3 regions of the Streptomyces platensis genome follow, and region 2 is predicted to be linked to each of the others. Evidence: predicted binding sites of a transcription regulator. Region 2 holds the regulator's gene; each other region holds the start of a gene.
What was found. Region 2 encodes HrcA, which represses chaperone genes, less so after heat shock. Its sites were predicted from a motif close to TTNGCACTCNGNNNNNCNGAGTGCNAA; they were not measured.

Region 1 (5,494 bases), 2.2 Mb from region 2:
CCGGAAGTCGACCTCGACGAGGTCGGCGCCGGGCGGCAGTTGGCCCCACGCCAACGACCAGCGCGCCGCCGCACGGCCGCTGTGCCGGGCGCCCCGCAGCGGGGAGACACTGAGCGTGCTCAGGACGGACACATCGAGCAGACCGGCCGCGCTGTGCACCTCCAGAGCCGGCCGGCCCGCGGACCCACGGGCGATGCGCAGCAGCCAGCCACTCAGCGGCAGCCGGAGTTCATTGGGCACGAGAGTGCGCAGCGGCCCCTCGCCGCAGGTCCCGTCCGACGGGCCGCGGCCGCCCCGGATGGGCGACGGGAGGCCCGTACGGGAGCGCTCGTCCGACATGAGGACACCACCGCATTCCACTGTGTCTCCTGGGGGTTCGACCGGTGCGGTTCTGTACGGCTGCGAGCGTAGAAGCCCTCTTTGTGGTTTCCCTGTGCCTCCGCCCGCGCCCCCGGCCGGACCTGCCCCGAATCACAAGGTCTCCACAAAGACGGCTCCTACCTTCTCCGGCAGACGGCCGGTCCGCCGTACTCCCCTTGGTGCGGACGCGGCCGTGCCCATCGTCTTGAGAAAGGGAGCATCACCATGCAGCGTCCCAAGGCCCCCCTGACCGGAGCCCTCGCCGGGCTCGCGCTCGCCGGATCCCTGCTGACCACGGCGGCACCGGCGAACGCGGCCGGGAACGACGCCCCGGCCGCCTCTTCGTCCTCCTCCGCCGACCGGAACCACCACGGCGGCGGCCTCTGCTCCCGCGTCTCCAAGGTGGACCAGCGCCTGGCGCGCGCGATCAAGCGGATCGACGGCGACGAGCAGACCCGTGGCTCCCTCGCGCGTCTGGAGAAGCGGCTGAAGAACGCCCGCGCCAAGAAGCACGACGAGATCGCCACGTTCCTCCAGGACCGGCTGACCACGCGCAAGGCACGGCGGCCCGCCCTCGTGCGGCAGCGCGCCGAGCTCAAGGAGGTCGCGGCCTGGTGCGCGAAGCAGAAGGACCACGGCCAGGAGAAGAAGCAGGACAACGCCCCGGAGAACAGCGGCTCATGAGGCGCTCCCGACGCGCCGCGCTGCTGCTGACGGCGGCGGTCGCGCTGCCCGTGCTGGCCGTCACCGGATGCTCGGGATCGACCGGCGGTCAGTCGCCGTCCGGGGCCTCGGCCGGTGACGGGTCCGCGGCACCACAGGACCCGGCCTCCCCCGCCACCTCCGGCTCATCCGGCTCATCCGGCTCATCCGGCTCGTCCGCCGACGAGGAGAAGCAGATGCTGAAGAAGCTCGACGAGGCCGAGAAGGCGGCGGACGCCGCCGACTCCGACGCGGCGAACGATCCGCGGTAGGCAGTCCACGGCGAGCAGCCCGCGATACGCAATCCGCGGTACGCAATCCGCGGTGAGGCAACCACGGCGCACCAACGCCGCCGGGGCGGCACCCCCCTGGAAGGAGGGTGCCGCCCCGGCGTACGTGTGGACGTGTGATCCGGGAGGATCAGCGTCTGATCCGGAGGATCAGAAGTCCATGTCACCGCCCGGCATGCCGCCCGGAGCGCCCGCCGCGGCGGCCTTCTCCGGCTTGTCGGCGATGACGGCCTCGGTGGTGAGGAAGAGCGCCGCGATGGAGGCGGCGTTCTGGAGCGCGGAGCGCGTGACCTTGGCCGGGTCGATGATGCCCTCGGCGATCATGTCGACGTACTCACCGGTCGCGGCGTTCAGACCGTGGCCGATGGGCAGGTTGCGCACCTTCTCCACCACAACGCCGCCCTCAAGGCCGCCGTTGACGGAGATCTGCTTGAGCGGGGCCTCCAGGGCGAGCTTCACGGCGTTGGCGCCGGTCGCCTCGTCACCCTCGAGCTCCAGCTTCTCGAAGACCTGGGAGGCCTGGAGCAGGGCGACGCCACCGCCGGCGACGATGCCCTCCTCGACGGCCGCCTTCGCGTTGCGAACGGCGTCCTCGATGCGGTGCTTGCGCTCCTTGAGCTCGACCTCGGTGGCGGCACCGGCCTTGATGACGGCCACGCCGCCGGCCAGCTTCGCCAGACGCTCCTGGAGCTTCTCGCGGTCGTAGTCCGAGTCGCTGTTCTCGATCTCGGCGCGGATCTGGTTGACGCGGCCCTGGACCTGCTCGCTGTCACCGGCACCGTCGACGATGGTGGTCTCGTCCTTGGTGATGACGACCTTGCGGGCGCGGCCGAGCAGTTCGAGACCGGCGTTCTCCAGCTTGAGGCCGACCTCCTCGGAGATGACGGTGCCACCGGTGAGGATGGCGATGTCGCCGAGCATGGCCTTGCGGCGGTCACCGAAGCCCGGGGCCTTGACGGCGACGGACTTGAAGGTGCCACGGATCTTGTTGACGACCAGGGTCGACAGGGCCTCGCCCTCGACGTCCTCGGCGATGATCAGCAGCGGCTTGCCGGACTGCATGACCTTCTCCAGGAGCGGCAGCAGGTCCTTCACGCTGCCGATCTTGGAGTTGACGATGAGGATGTACGGGTCGTCGAGCGACGCCTCCATACGCTCCATGTCAGTGGCGAAGTACGCCGAGATGTAGCCCTTGTCGAAGCGCATACCCTCGGTGAGTTCCAGCTCCAGACCGAAGGTCTGGGACTCCTCGACGGTGATGACGCCTTCCTTGCCGACCTTGTCCATGGCCTCGGCGATGAGCTCGCCGATCTGGGTGTCAGCGGCGGAGATGGAGGCGGTCGAAGCGATCTGCTCCTTGGTCTCCACGTCCTTGGCCTGCTCCAGCAGGGCGGCGGAGACGGCCTCGACGGCCTTCTCGATACCGCGCTTGAGGGCCATCGGGTTGGCGCCGGCGGCGACGTTGCGCAGGCCCTCGCGGACCAGGGCCTGGGCCAGGACGGTCGCGGTCGTCGTGCCGTCACCGGCGACGTCGTCCGTCTTCTTCGCGACCTCCTTGACCAGCTCGGCGCCGATCTTCTCGTACGGGTCCTCGAGCTCGATCTCCTTGGCGATGGAAACACCATCGTTGGTGATCGTGGGGGCGCCCCACTTCTTCTCGAGGACGACGTTACGGCCCTTGGGGCCGAGGGTGACCTTGACGGCGTCGGCGAGCTGGTTCATCCCGCGCTCGAGACCGCGCCGTGCCTCCTCGTCGAACGCGATGATCTTGGCCATGTGAAGTGGTCCTCCCGGACTGGGGTGGATTGCTCCGGACCGCGCTGGCGCCCGCGACGGACGACCTGCAGACCTGTGTGGTTCCTTGCCCCACCGATCCGCGGGCCTCGCCGACCCGGTCCTTCTTTGTCACTCTCACTGGGAGAGTGCTAACGCAATGATTAGCACTCGGGGTAGGAGAGTGCAAGCCGCCCGGAGGGTGCGGTTGGGCGGCGGGCGGGCACGAGGCGGCCACGAAGGCGCCCTCCTCCTAGGGGTGACAAGTGGGCCGCACGCACCCCGCCCCCGCGCGACCCGCCCACCCCGCAGCCCCGCCCCGCAAACAGCCGAAGGCCCGTACCCCCCTCAGGGGTACGGGCCTTCCTCACGCAGCAGTCGGTCGGCGCCTCAGCCGGCCACCCGGACCATGTCCGCCTGCGGCCCCTTCTGGCCCTGCGAGATCTCGAACTCGACCCGCTGACCCTCCTCAAGGGTGCGGTAGCCGTCCATCTGGATCGCGCTGTAGTGGACGAAAACATCCGCACCACCGTCGACCGCGATGAAGCCGTACCCCTTCTCCGCGTTGAACCACTTGACGGTGCCCTGAGCCATGCCTAACTCCCCTATTACTGGCCCTTGCGCAGGACCGCACTCCGCGGACCCGGGTCAGACCTCACCCCGCGAAAGGCCCGTGGGGTGTGCGCCGGAACGCGTCGACCGCCGCTGAATGTATCTGCACAGATGCCCAGAGCAACAGGTCAATCGGACGAGAATTCCGGCGCCGGAGAATCGGCTATATGCGGCGAAATCCCAGTTCTCCAGGGCAAGTCGGGCCGGGCATAGGGCACCTAGGCGACAAATACCGCCCACACTTTGGCCACAACTGATCGCGAACACATATGCGTTCGGCACGCGCACGGTGATATCCGGAGGGGGATCACCCCAATGGTATCTCCTTTCACAACATGGAATTGCCCCGTCCGCTTTCTGGCGGACGGGGCAATTCCGGTCATGCAGGAGAAGAGTTGGCGCAAATCAGCAGCCGCCGGCCACCGCCGGGATGATCGAGATGCCCGCACCGTCCGGGGTGGGCGTCTCCAGGCCCTGCTCGAAGCGCACATCGTCATCGTTGACGTACACGTTCACGAAGCGGCGCAGCTTGCCGGCGTCGTCCAGCACACGGGCCGCGATGCCCTGGTGGTTCTGCTCCAGGTCGGCGATCACCTCGGAGAGGGTCGCGCCCTCGGCGGGGACCTCGGCCTGGCCACCGGTGTACGTGCGGAGGATGGTGGGGATGCGGACCTTGACGCTCATGGTTCTGCCTTCCAGGGGTACGGAGTACGAGTTCGGGGGCTGGGCGCGGCCACGTCCGCCGGATGCCGGACGGGCCGGCGGCCTCAGCGGGCCAGGCCGGCCGCGCGGAACGCGTCCAGGTTCGGACGGATCGTCGCCGTGGGCCCGGAGGTGGGGGCGACCGCGTCGAGTGTCTTGAGGCCGTCACCCGTGTTCAGTACGACGGTGGTCAGGGACGGGTCGAGGACGCCCTCCTCGATCAGCTTCTTGGTCACGCCGACGGTCACGCCGCCCGCGGTCTCCGCGAAGATGCCTTCCGTCCTGGCCAGCAGCTTGATCGCGTCCACGATCTGCGCGTCGTTGACGTCCTCCACGGCACCGCCCGTACGGCGCGCGATGTCGAGCACATACGGCCCGTCGGCGGGGTTGCCGATCGCCAGCGACTTGGCGATGGTGTCCGGCTTCTGCGGGCGGACGACATCGTGGCCGGCCTTGAAGGCCGTGGACACCGGCGAGCAGCCCTCCGCCTGGGCACCGAAGATCTTGTACGGCTTGTCCTCGACCAGGCCGAGGGCGATCAGCTCCTTGAGCCCCTTGTCGATCTTCGTGAGCTGCGAGCCGGACGCGATCGGGATGACGATCTGGTCCGGGAGCTGCCAGCCCAGCTGCTCGCAGATCTCGTACGCGAGCGTCTTGGAACCCTCGCCGTAGTACGGCCGCAGATTGACGTTGACGAAGCCCCAGCCCTCGCCCAGCGGGTCGCCGATGAGCTCCGAGCAGAAGCGGTTGACGTCGTCGTAGTTGCCCTCGATGCCGACCAGGTCACCGCCGTAGACCGCGGCCATCACGACCTTGCCGGCCTCCAGGTCGTGCGGGATGAACACGCAGGACTCGAATCCGGCGCGGCGCGCCGCGGCGCCGACCGCACCGGCGAGGTTGCCGGTGGAGGAGCAGGACAGGGTGGTGAAGCCGAAGGCGCGGGCGGCCTCGACGGCGATCGCCACGACGCGGTCCTTGAAGGAGTGCGTCGGGTTGCCGGAGTCGTCCTTGACGTACAGACCGCCGGTGACGCCCAGCTCACGGGCGAGATTGTC
Region 2 (5,494 bases):
GAAACTGCCCCGTGGGCCGCTCCTCACCGCGCAGCTTGGCCAGCCGCCGCAGCGCCTCCTCCTGCTCGGGTTCGAGCTTGGTGGGCGTCTGCACCTCGACATGGACGATGAGGTCGCCGCGGCCGCCGCCGCGCAGATGGGTCACCCCGCGCTGGTGCAGCGGGATCGACTGGCCGGACTGGGTACCGGGCCGGACGTCGATCTCCTCGACTCCGTCCAGCGTCTCCAGCGGGCACTTCGTGCCCAGCGCCGCCGCTGTCATCGGGATGGTGACCGTGCAGTGCAGATCGTCGCCGCGCCGCTGGAAGACCGGGTGCGGCAGCTCGTGGATCTCCACGTAGAGGTCACCGGCGGGGCCGCCGCCGGGGCCGACCTCGCCCTCGCCCGCGAGCTGGATGCGGGTGCCGTTGTCGACACCGGCCGGGATCTTGACGGTCAGGGTGCGGCGGGAACGGATCCGCCCGTCGCCCGCGCACTCGTGGCACGGCGTCGGGACGACCGTGCCGAAGCCCTGGCACTGCGGGCACGGCCGCGAGGTCATGACCTGGCCCAGGAACGACCGGGTGACCTGCGAGACCTCACCGCGGCCGCGGCACATGTCACAGGTCTGCGCCGAGGTACCCGGCGCCGCGCCCTCGCCGCTGCACGTCGTACAGACGACGGCGGTGTCGACCTGGATGTCCTTGGTCGTGCCGAAGGCCGCTTCGGTCAGCTCGATATCGAGCCGGATCATGGCGTCCTGGCCGCGGCGGGTGCGCGAGCGCGGCCCGCGCTGCGACGCGGTGCCGAAGAACGCGTCCATGATGTCGGAGAAGTTGCCGAAGCCCGCGCCGAAGCCGCCCGCGCCCTGGCCGCCGCCCGCCTGCGAGAGGGGGTCGCCGCCGAGGTCGTAGACCTGCTTCTTCTGCGGGTCCGAGAGCACCTCGTAAGCGGCGTTGATCTCCTTGAACCGCTCCTGGGTCTTCGGATCCGGGTTCACGTCCGGGTGCAGCTCGCGCGCCAGCCGGCGGAAGGCCTTCTTGATCTGATCCTGCGAGGCGTCGCGTCCGATACCGAGGACCGAGTAGTAATCCGTGGCCACTTACGACTCCGCGAGGATTTGTCCGACGTAACGTGCCACTGCGCGTACCGCTCCCATCGTTCCGGGGTAGTCCATGCGGGTCGGTCCGACCACGCCGAGTTTGGCGACTGCCTCGTCGCCCGAACCGTAGCCGACCGTGACGACCGATGTGGACGCCAGGCCTTCGTGGGCATTCTCATGCCCGATACGTACGGTCATGCCCGAGTCCTTGGCCTCCCCGAGCAGCTTGAGCATCACCACATGCTCCTCAAGGGCCTCCAGCACCGGCCGGATGGTCAGGGGGAAATCGTGCCCGAAGCGCGTGAGATTGGCGGTGCCGCCGATCATCAGCCGCTCTTCGGTCTCCTCCACCAGAGTTTCCAGCAACACCGACAGCACTGTCGAGACCGTGCCGCGGTCGTCCTGCTCGAAGGACTCCGGGAGATCCTGCACCAACTGCGGCACATCCGCGAACCGGCGCCCCACGACCCGGCTGTTGAGCCGGGCCCGCAGATCCGCCAGCGAGGTCTCGCCGAACGGTGCCTGGCAGTCGATGAGCCGCTGCTCGACCCGCCCGGTGTCCGTGATCAGCACCAGCATCAGCCGGGCCGGGGCCAGGGCCAGCAGCTCGACGTGCCGGACCGTGGACCGGGTCAGGGACGGGTACTGCACGACCGCGACCTGCCGGGTCAGCTGCGCCAGCAGCCGGACCGTGCGGCCCACGACGTCGTCGAGGTCGACGGCGCCGTCCAGGAAGTTCTGGATCGCCCGCCGCTCCGGGCTGGACAGCGGCTTCACACCGGCCAGCTTGTCGACGAACAGGCGGTAGCCCTTGTCGGTCGGGATGCGCCCGGCACTCGTGTGCGGCTGGGCGATGAAACCCTCGTCCTCCAGGGCGGCCATGTCGTTGCGGACGGTGGCCGGGGAGACGCCGAGCTGATGGCGTTCGGTCAGGGCCTTGGAGCCGACCGGCTCCTCCGTCCCGACATAGTCCTGGACGATGGCGCGCAGCACTTCGAGCCTGCGTTCACTGAGCATCCCGCGCACCTCCAGTCCGGCCGTCCGCCGTCTCGACTCTCCTGGCACTCACACGGGCCGAGTGCCAGACCTTGAGCCAGTGTACGGCCGAGTAGCACGGACACGGCAAGGGCGGCCGCACACAGCACCCGCCCGGTGACCGTGTTCGGCCGATCTGTCGGGCAACGCTATCGCGATGGCGCTAGCGTCTCGGTATGCAAACGTCTTGGGAAGAGGCCGGCTGGGAACAGCTCGGTGACGGTGTCGCCAGACGCCGGATGCCGGGCTGGGACGAGACGATCGGCGTGATCGCGGGCACCACCGGCGTCATGATCGTCGACACCGGCGCGACCCTGCGTGACGGCGCGGATCTGCGGCGGGCGATCCGCGGTGTGCTGGGCCGGGACGTGACGCATGTCGCGCTCACCCACCCGCATTTCGATCACGTCCTGGGCACCGCCGCGTTCGCGGGCGTCAAGGTCTTCGGCGCGGCCGGTCTCGGTGATCTGCTGCGCCGCGGCAAGGACGTGCTGCGGCACGACGCGATACGGCACGGCGTCGACCGCGACGCGGCCGCCGAGGCCGCCGATCTGCTGGTCGCCCCGCACCACCACGTCCACGACCAGCTGACCGTCGAGCTCGGCGACCGGCAGGTGCTGCTCGCCAATGTCGGCCCCGCGCACTCGACGCACGATCTCGCGGTGCTGGTACCGGGCCGGGGCGGGTCCCCGGAGATCGTCTTCTGCGGCGATCTGGTCGAGGAGTCCGGGGAACCCCAGGCGGGCCCGGACGCGCTGCCGCAGCGCTGGCCCGGCGCACTGGACCGGCTGCTGGCCCTCGGCGGCGAGGACGCACGGTATGTGCCCGGCCACGGCGCCGTGGTGGACGCAGCCTTCGTCCGCACCCAGCGTGCCGCCCTCGCCGCCCGCTTCGGCGTCGCCCCCTCCTGACCCCCGCCCGCTCACCCACGGACAGGCTCCACTCGATGCAGAACAGGCACTACAGCCCCGACCTCACCCCACCATGGAAGAAGCAGCGCCCGGCGCCCGAGGTGCCCGCCGATCCCGATCTGGTCGTCGAGGAGGTCACCTCGGGTTTCTGCGGCGCCGTGATCCGCTGCGAGAAGACCGCCCAGGGCCCGACGGTCACCCTGGAGGACCGCTTCGGCAAGCACCGCGTCTTCCCCATGGAGCCGCGCGGCTTCCTCCTGGAGGGGCGGGTGGTCACCCTCGTACGCCCCCAGGGCAGACCGGCCACCGCCACTCCGGCGCGTACGGCGTCCGGTTCCCTGGCCGTCCCCGGCGCCCGCGCACGGGTCGCCCGCGCCGGGCGCATTTACGTGGAGGGCCGGCACGACGCCGAGCTGGTGGAGCGGGTGTGGGGCGACGACCTGCGCATCGAGGGCGTCGTCGTGGAGTACCTGGAGGGCGTCGACGACCTCCCCGCGATCGTCCGCAGCTTCTCCCCCGGCCCGGACGCCCGCCTCGGCGTCCTCGTCGACCATCTCGTACCCGGCTCGAAGGAGTCCCGGATCGCGGCCGGGGTCACCGGTGACCACGCGCTGGTGGTGGGCCACCCGTACATCGACATCTGGGAGGCCGTGAAACCGTCCTCGGTCGGCATCCCGGCCTGGCCGACCGTCCCGCGCGGCCAGGACTGGAAGACGGGCGTCTGCCGGGCCCTGGGCTGGCCGGAGAACACGGGCGCCGCCTGGCAGCGGATCCTCTCCTGCGTGCGCTCCTACAAGGACCTGGAGCCGGCACTGCTGGGGCGGGTGGAGGAGCTGATCGACTTCGTCACGGCCGGCGGTGCGGCCTGACGTTGGGGAGGGTCCCGAATTCGCTGGTGTCGAGTACGACATCGAGCAGGTCCAACGGCACGGGATCGCCGAATTTATAGATCGACTGCGACTGGTAGTCGGCGTTCTCCCCGGTGCCGGTGGGCCCGGCGAGCAGGACACAGTGGGCCACGAGGGGATCGATGATCAAGTAGAGCGGAAGCCTGCTCGCCGCGTAGATCGAACGCTTGATGACGTAGTCATGATCAACGCTGGTCTTGGAGACAACCTCGACAACCATCTTGATCACCTCGGGCGGCATCATGCGCCCGGAGTCCGGTCCGGTTCCACGCTCCACCAGCACGAGATCCGGCTGGGGCTCACTGGACTCTTGATGAAGCGCGACATCCTGGGTTTGCAGGCGCCGCCACTTCTTCCGCGGAAATTGGTCGAGGACAGCTTCCACGATGTCGTTGTGGACCACGTCAGGCCCCGCCATCATCACGATGTTCCCCCGGAGGAGCTCGATCTTGACGCCCTCGGGAACCTCAAGGTTCTCGAAGAGCTCCGTCATCCGGCGTTCATCCACAGCGGTCATCTCCATGGCCTCCGTATCCCGTCGCCGTGTGTACGGCACAGGCTAGGAGCAGCCTAGGCGGGCCCGCGGACCCACCGCATCGGTTCACTCGTTCGAGGACAGCACGTTCTCAGTCCACCAGATCCCGCACCACCGCATCCGCCAGCAGCCGCCCCCGGAGGGTCAGTACCGCCCGGCCGGCCTCGTACGGAGCGGCTTCCAGGAGGCCGTCGGCCAGCGCCCGGGCCGCTGCCCGTGCGCCTGCCGGGGCGAGGATCTCCAGGGGGCAGCCGTCCGCCAGGCGCAGCTCCAGGAGGATGCGTTCGACGCGGCGGTCCTCGGCGGAGAGGAGCTCCCGGCCGGCGCCCGGGGAGCGGCCTTCGCTGAGGGCCTGGGCGTAGGCGCCGGGGTGTTTGACGTTCCACCAGCGGACGCCGCCGACGTGGCTGTGGGCGCCGGGGCCGGCGCCCCACCAGTCGGCGCCGGTCCAGTAGAGCTCGTTGTGGCGGCAGCGGGCGGCGTCGGTGGTGGCCCAGTTGGAGACCTCGTACCAGGTGAAACCGGCCGCGGCGAGGCGTTCTTCGGTGATCAGGTAGCGGTCGGCGTGCACATCGTCGTCGGTCATCGGGACCTCGCCGCGGCGGATCCGGCGGGCCAGCTGGGTGCCCTCCTCGACGATCAGGGCGTACGCGGAGACATGGTCGGGGCCGGCGCCGATCGCGGCGTCGAGGGAGGCGCGCCAGTCGTCGTCGGTTTCGCCGGGGGTGCCGTAGATCAGATCGAGGTTGACGTGGTCGAAGCCGGCGGCACGGGCCTCGGCGACACAGGCCTCGGGCCGGCCGGGGGTGTGCGTACGGTCGAGGATTTTCAGGACGTGCTGCCGGGCGCTCTGCATGCCGAAGGAGACCCGGTTGAAACCGCCCGCGCGCAGCTCGTCGAGGTAGCGGGGGTCGACGGACTCCGGGTTGGCCTCGGTGGTGATCTCCGCGCCGGGCGCGAGGCCGAATTCCTCGCGGATCGCGGCCAGCATCCGGCCGAGATCGGCGGCGGGCAGCAGGGTCGG
Region 3 (5,494 bases), 760 kb from region 2:
GGTGGCGGTCAGGCAGGCCTGGTAGTGATCGAGGTTCTGCGAGCCGAGCGCACCCACGATGGGGTTGATGATGCCCTTCACCACCGCGTTGACGATGTTGGTGAAGGCCGCACCGACGACGACCGCGACCGCGAGTTCGATGACGTTGCCGCGCATCAGGAATTCCTTGAATCCCTGAAGGACGCCCTTGCTCTCGCTCACCTGACAGCCTCTTTCCATGCTCACTACGGACGGTGCACCAACAATCAGCACCGCAACTTACGGCAGGGCAGGGCAGAGGTGTCCAGTCGTGTGACATGAACCATCCAGCGGCCGGTGCGTCGGCACGGAATCGGTGGTTCCGGGGGAGGGGGCCGAGCGTGCGGGCCGTCGGGACGGAAACCGCGGTACCGGTGCGGTGGGCGCGCCCCCATTGGCGCGCGGCGGGTGCCCCGCCATGCGCAGCAGTCTCGCGTGGGGTGGGCGCGGAGGCCACTTGATCTTGAAGCATGGTCACCGCCCGCCCGGGGCCGCCACCGACGGGCAGCCGGGGCCCGGAGCGTCTCGTACGGCACCGTACGACGCCCCGCCGGCCAGTGCTGCGGCGGTCAGCGCCAGGCCGGCGGCCAGTAAGCGCTGCCGCGCGGGCCGTCCCCACCGGTGCCTGCCGCCGCCCGCCCGGACCGGTGCGAAGTGCGGCACGTCACACGGCGGGGGAGCGGGCAGCGGCGGGGAGAGGGGATCAGGGAGGGCCGGGGAAGGAGCAGCGGGAGTGGTCCGGAGCATGGTGGGCACCGCCAGGGGGTGAGGGGTCGGGTGAACCGCTGATCACCACCGTGCCGGAAGACTCCGCCCGCCCGCTCCGGGCTGTGGACGGCCCCGCTCCTGTGGACAACTCGGCCACCCGGGAGGGGGAGGCCGAGCGCGTCCGGGGGCGTTACGGCAGCTCGATGCCCAGGTCCCAGCCGGCGTGGGCGCCGGTGCACAGGCAGTCGCGGGCCGCGTTGTCGGGCAGCGCGGCGACCGCGTCGAAGAGGACCTCGCGCAGTCGGCCGACGTTCTCGGCGAAGACCCGGAAGACCTCGTCGTGGGAGACGCCCTCACCGGTCTCGGTGCCCGCGTCCAGGTCGGTGACCAGGGTCAACGAGGTGTAGCAGAGGCCTAGTTCGCGGGCCAGGACGGCTTCGGGGTGACCGGTCATGCCGACCACCGACCAGCCCTGTGCGGCATGCCAGCGCGATTCGGCGCGGGTCGAGAAGCGGGGGCCCTCGACGACGACGAGGGTGCCGCCGTCGACCGGTTCCCAGTCCCGGCCGCGGGCCGCCGAGAGGGCAGCCTGTCGCCCTGTGGGGCAGTACGGGTCGGCGAAGGTCAGATGGACGACGTTGGGGACGCTCCCGTCGGGGAGCGGCTCGCCGTCGAAGTAGGTCTGGGTGCGGGCCTTGGTGCGGTCGACGAGCTGGTCGGGGACCAGCAGCGTGCCGGGGCCGTACTCGGGGCGCAGTCCGCCGACCGCGCACGGGCCGAGGACCTGGCGTACGCCGACCGAGCGCAGGGCCCACAGATTGGCGCGGTAGTTGATGCGGTGCGGCGGGAGGTGGTGGCCGCGGCCGTGCCGGGGCAGGAACGCGACCTGGCGGCCGGCGACCTCTCCCAGGCACAGCGAATCGCTCGGGCGCCCGTACGGGGTGTCCACTGTGATCTCGGTCACGTCATCGAGGAAGGAGTAGAAACCCGATCCGCCGATAACGCCAATCTCCGCGTCAGCCATGCCGATCACACTATCGGGGCGCGGCGGCGGGGGAAGGCGGGTCGCGGGAACGAAAGAAACCCGTAAGACGACGGACCCCGCCGTCGGTGACGGCGGGGTCCGGGCGCGTGCGGGGTCAGGCGGCGGAGCTGGTGCCCGAGCTGCTGCCGGTGGACGAAGCGGCGGCCGGGGCGGAGGACTTGCTGTCGGAGCTGCCGGACGAGGAGCTCGACGAGTCCGAGGAGGACGTCGTGCCCGACGTGGAGGCGCTCTTGGCGGGGCTGCTGCTGGACGACGAGCCGCGGCTGTCGTTGCGGTAGAAGCCGGAGCCCTTGAAGACGATGCCGACCGCGGAGAACACCTTCTTGAGGCGTCCGTTGCAGGCGGGGCACTCCGTGAGCGCGTCGTCGGTGAACTTCTGCACCGCCTCGAGGCCCTCGCCGCACTCGGTGCACTGGTACTGGTAGGTCGGCACTTGTCTTCCTCCTGGCACTCTCACTCGATGAGTGCTAACGACGCTCCATATTGCAGTATTCCCGCCCGCCAGTCCACCGTGACCGGCGGACGGTGACCGACCCCACGCCGGGTCAGGCGCGCGCCAGCTCCCGCTCGCGGTCCTCGGAAACGGCCGGGACCGGGGCCTCGGGGCCCTCCGCCGGGGCGCCGGCGGCCACGGTCGAGGAGCGCGGCAGCAGGTGGGCGCGGAGCGCCAGCAGCACCGTCAGGGCCAGCGCCGTACCTGCCAGCGGCACCAGGAAGCCCATACTCGGCCCGAAGCGGTCCGCCAGCTGGCCGGACGAGGTGGCCGCGGCCGCCTGGCCCAGCGCGACCGCGCCGGTCAGCCAGGTGAAGGCCTCGGTGCGGGCGGCGGCCGGCACCAGCGACTCCACGAGGGTGTAGCCGGTGATCAGGGCCGGGGCGATGCACAGGCCGACGACCAGGCCGACGGCGCCCAGCAGCGGCACCGCGGTGACCGCCCACAGCGGGGTGGTGGCCAGCGCCAGCAGCCCGTAGGCGACCAGCAGCCGGCGCCGGGGGCCGACCTTCCAGGCGAGGGCGCCGCAGGCGATACCGGCGAGCATGTTGCCGCCCGCGAAGATCCCGTAGAGCACGCCGTTGATGCCGGGCTGCCCGATGTGCTGGGTGAACGCCGTCAGCGAGACCTGCATCCCGCCGAAGACGGCGCCGATGCCGAGGAACGCCACGATCAGAACGCGTACGCCGGGCACCGACAGCGCCGAGACCCGCGGCCGGTCACCGGCCTGCGACCGGTGCACCGCCGGCTGGCTGCGCCGCTGCGCGGCGAACAGCAGCCCGCCGGCCAGGGTCAGTACGGCCTCGGCGACCAGCCCGGCCGCCGGGTGGACGCCGGTGCACAGCGCGGTCGCCAGCACCGGGCCGACCACGAAGGTGAACTCGTCGGTCACCGACTCGAAGGCGGCGGCCGTCGGCATCAGCGGACTGCCACCGAGCCGGGCGGCCCAGCGGGCCCGCACCATCGGGCCTACCTGCGGCGTCGAGGCGCCCGTGGGGACCGCCACCGCGAGCAGCGCCCACAGGGGGGCGTGGGCCAGGGCGAGGATGATCAGCGCCACGACGCCGGCGACATGCGCCAGGACGCCGGGGATCAGCACCGCGCGCTGCCCGAAGCGGTCGGCGAGCTTGCCGCTCTGCGGGGCGAACAGGGCCATCGCGACACCGGTCGTGGCGGACACCGCGCCCGCGGTGCCGTACGAGCCGGTGGTGGACTGGACGAGCAGCACGATGCCGATCGTCAGCATGGCGAAGGGCTGCCGGGCCAGAAAGCCGGGCAGCAGGAATGTCCATGCACCAGGGGTGCGGAGCAGTGGTCCGTATCCGGAACGGGAGTCCTTGACCGCGGATGCCACGGCCGGGCCTTTCTGCCGCCTGGTAGCGCGCCACCCGCGAGGTCGTCACGGGAACGCGCCGAGAGCTGTCCTCTCGCGCAGGACCGAGTGATACCGCGTGGTCCGCACCGGAGAGGTGGCTGCGTAAGGCAGGGGGACCGCGGCCGCCGAGCGGTCGCGCCAGCTCTGCATCAGGCAGAGTTGGTTCGTCGATGTGCCTCTTCATACTACAGGTCGCGGGGCGTGAAGCCCTGGGATAAGTCAGGGCTTCACGCGGAATCCCTTGGGATCCGTGGAGAGATGCAGCACATTCCCGTCCAGGGGGCGGACGGACCTCAGCGGTGGCGGTGGCGTGACCGTCCCGTGGGGCCGCCGGTGCCCAGCCAGCCGGCCAGCTTGCCGCCCTGGGAGACCGCCTGGAGCCGCCGCTCGGCCGCGTCCCGGACCGGATCGGTGGCGACCACCAGCAGCTCGTCGCCGCGCCGCAGCACCGTGGCGGGCGACGGCACGAAGCTGGAGCCGTCCCGGACGATGAGGGTGACCGCGGCGCCCGCGGGCATCCGGAGCTCGCCGACCTCGACGCCGTGCATACGGGACGCCGGGCCGATGGACGTGGACAGCAGATGGCCGCGCAGCCGCTCCAGGGGCGCGGACTCGATGCCCAGATCGGCGGCCTCCTCGCCGTCGCCCAGCCGCAGCCGTCTGGCCAGCCAGGGCAGTGTCGGCCCCTGGATGAGGGTGTAGACCACGACCAGCACGAAGACGATGTTGAAGACCCGTTCGCTGCCGGGCACATCGCTCACCATCGGGATGGTGGCCAGCACGATCGGCACCGCACCGCGCAGCCCGGCCCACGACAGCAGGGTTTTCTCCGCCCACGGCACCCGGAACGGCATCAGCGCCACGAACACCGAGGTCGGCCGCGCCACCAGCGTCAGGATCATGCCGATCACCAGCGCCGGGACGATGTCGTCGATGAGGTTGTGCGGGGTCACCAGCAGGCCCAGCAGGACGAACATGCCGATCTGGCCGAGCCAGCCGAGGCCCTCGGCGAAACCGCGGGTGGCCGGGGCGTGCGGCAGTTTGGCGTTGCCGAGGATCACCGCGGCCAGGTAGACGGCGAGGAAGCCGGAGCCGTGCGCCAGGGCGCCGGCCGCGTAGGCGGAGACCGCGATGGCCATGACGGCGATCGGGTACAGACCGGACGCGGGCAGCGCCACATGCCGCATGGCGTACGCGCCGAGCCAGCCGATGGCCAGACCGATGGCGGCGCCGATCGCCAGCTCCAGGGCGATCTCGCCGAGCAGGGTGTACCAGTGCTCGACCGGTCCCGCGGTGGAGAAGGCGACGACGAGGATGACCACGGGGGCGTCGTTGAAGCCGGATTCGGCTTCCAGTACGCCGGTCAGGCGGGCCGGCAGCGGCACACTGCGCAGCACGGAGAAGACGGCCGCGGCGTCCGTGGAGGAGACCACGGCGCCGATCAGCAGCGCCTGGCGCCAGTCGAGTCCGGCCAGGGAGTGTGCTCCGGCCGCGGTGACCCCCACGCTCACCGCGACGCCGACCGTCGAGAGCGCCGCGGCCCGGGGGAGCGCCGGCCTGATCTCTTTCCACTTGGTGCCCAGGCCGCCCTCGGCGAGGATCACGACCAGTGCGGTATAGCCCAGGAGTTGGGTCAGCTCGGCGTTGTCGAAGATGACGCCGCCGGGCCCGTCCTGCCCTATGGCGACGCCTATCCCCAGGTAGATGAGCAGGCTGGGGAGCCCGCTGCGCGAGGAGAGCCGTACCGCGGCGACCGCGATGAGCAGTACGAGCGAGCAGATCAGCAGGAGTTCATTGAGGTGATCGACAGACAGGAGCTGATCCTTCCTCGCACGGGTTCCGGGGTGGCTTTCCT

Region 1: a site for HrcA is predicted at 3,290-3,316, ahead of groL (chaperonin GroEL). Genes of this name have one in related genera too.
Region 3: a site for HrcA is predicted at 2,216-2,242, ahead of CP981_RS16345 (FmdB family zinc ribbon protein). Genes of this name have one in related genera too.

What each region holds. Positions count from the first base shown of each region.
Region 1 covers NZ_CP023691.1:5,208,252-5,213,745, reverse strand. Annotated here, with positions in the region: gene CP981_RS23170 (hypothetical protein) at 1-339, opposite strand, end outside; gene CP981_RS23165 (hypothetical protein) at 586-1,044, shown strand; gene CP981_RS23160 (hypothetical protein) at 1,041-1,334, shown strand; gene groL (chaperonin GroEL) at 1,503-3,128, opposite strand; gene CP981_RS23150 (cold-shock protein) at 3,516-3,719, opposite strand; gene CP981_RS23145 (MoaD/ThiS family protein) at 4,143-4,421, opposite strand; gene thrC (threonine synthase) at 4,505-5,494, opposite strand, start outside.
Region 2 covers NZ_CP023691.1:2,982,832-2,988,325, forward strand. Annotated here, with positions in the region: gene dnaJ (molecular chaperone DnaJ) at 1-1,081, opposite strand, end outside; gene hrcA (heat-inducible transcriptional repressor HrcA) at 1,082-2,098, opposite strand; gene CP981_RS13150 (MBL fold metallo-hydrolase) at 2,293-3,027, shown strand; gene CP981_RS13155 (DUF3097 domain-containing protein) at 3,063-3,896, shown strand; gene CP981_RS13160 (Uma2 family endonuclease) at 3,874-4,452, opposite strand; gene hemW (radical SAM family heme chaperone HemW) at 4,562-5,494, opposite strand, start outside.
Region 3 covers NZ_CP023691.1:3,746,931-3,752,424, reverse strand. Annotated here, with positions in the region: gene mscL (large conductance mechanosensitive channel protein MscL) at 1-201, opposite strand, end outside; gene CP981_RS16350 (S-methyl-5'-thioadenosine phosphorylase) at 917-1,750, opposite strand; gene CP981_RS16345 (FmdB family zinc ribbon protein) at 1,866-2,204, opposite strand; gene CP981_RS16340 (MFS transporter) at 2,317-3,618, opposite strand; gene CP981_RS16335 (potassium/proton antiporter) at 3,933-5,453, opposite strand.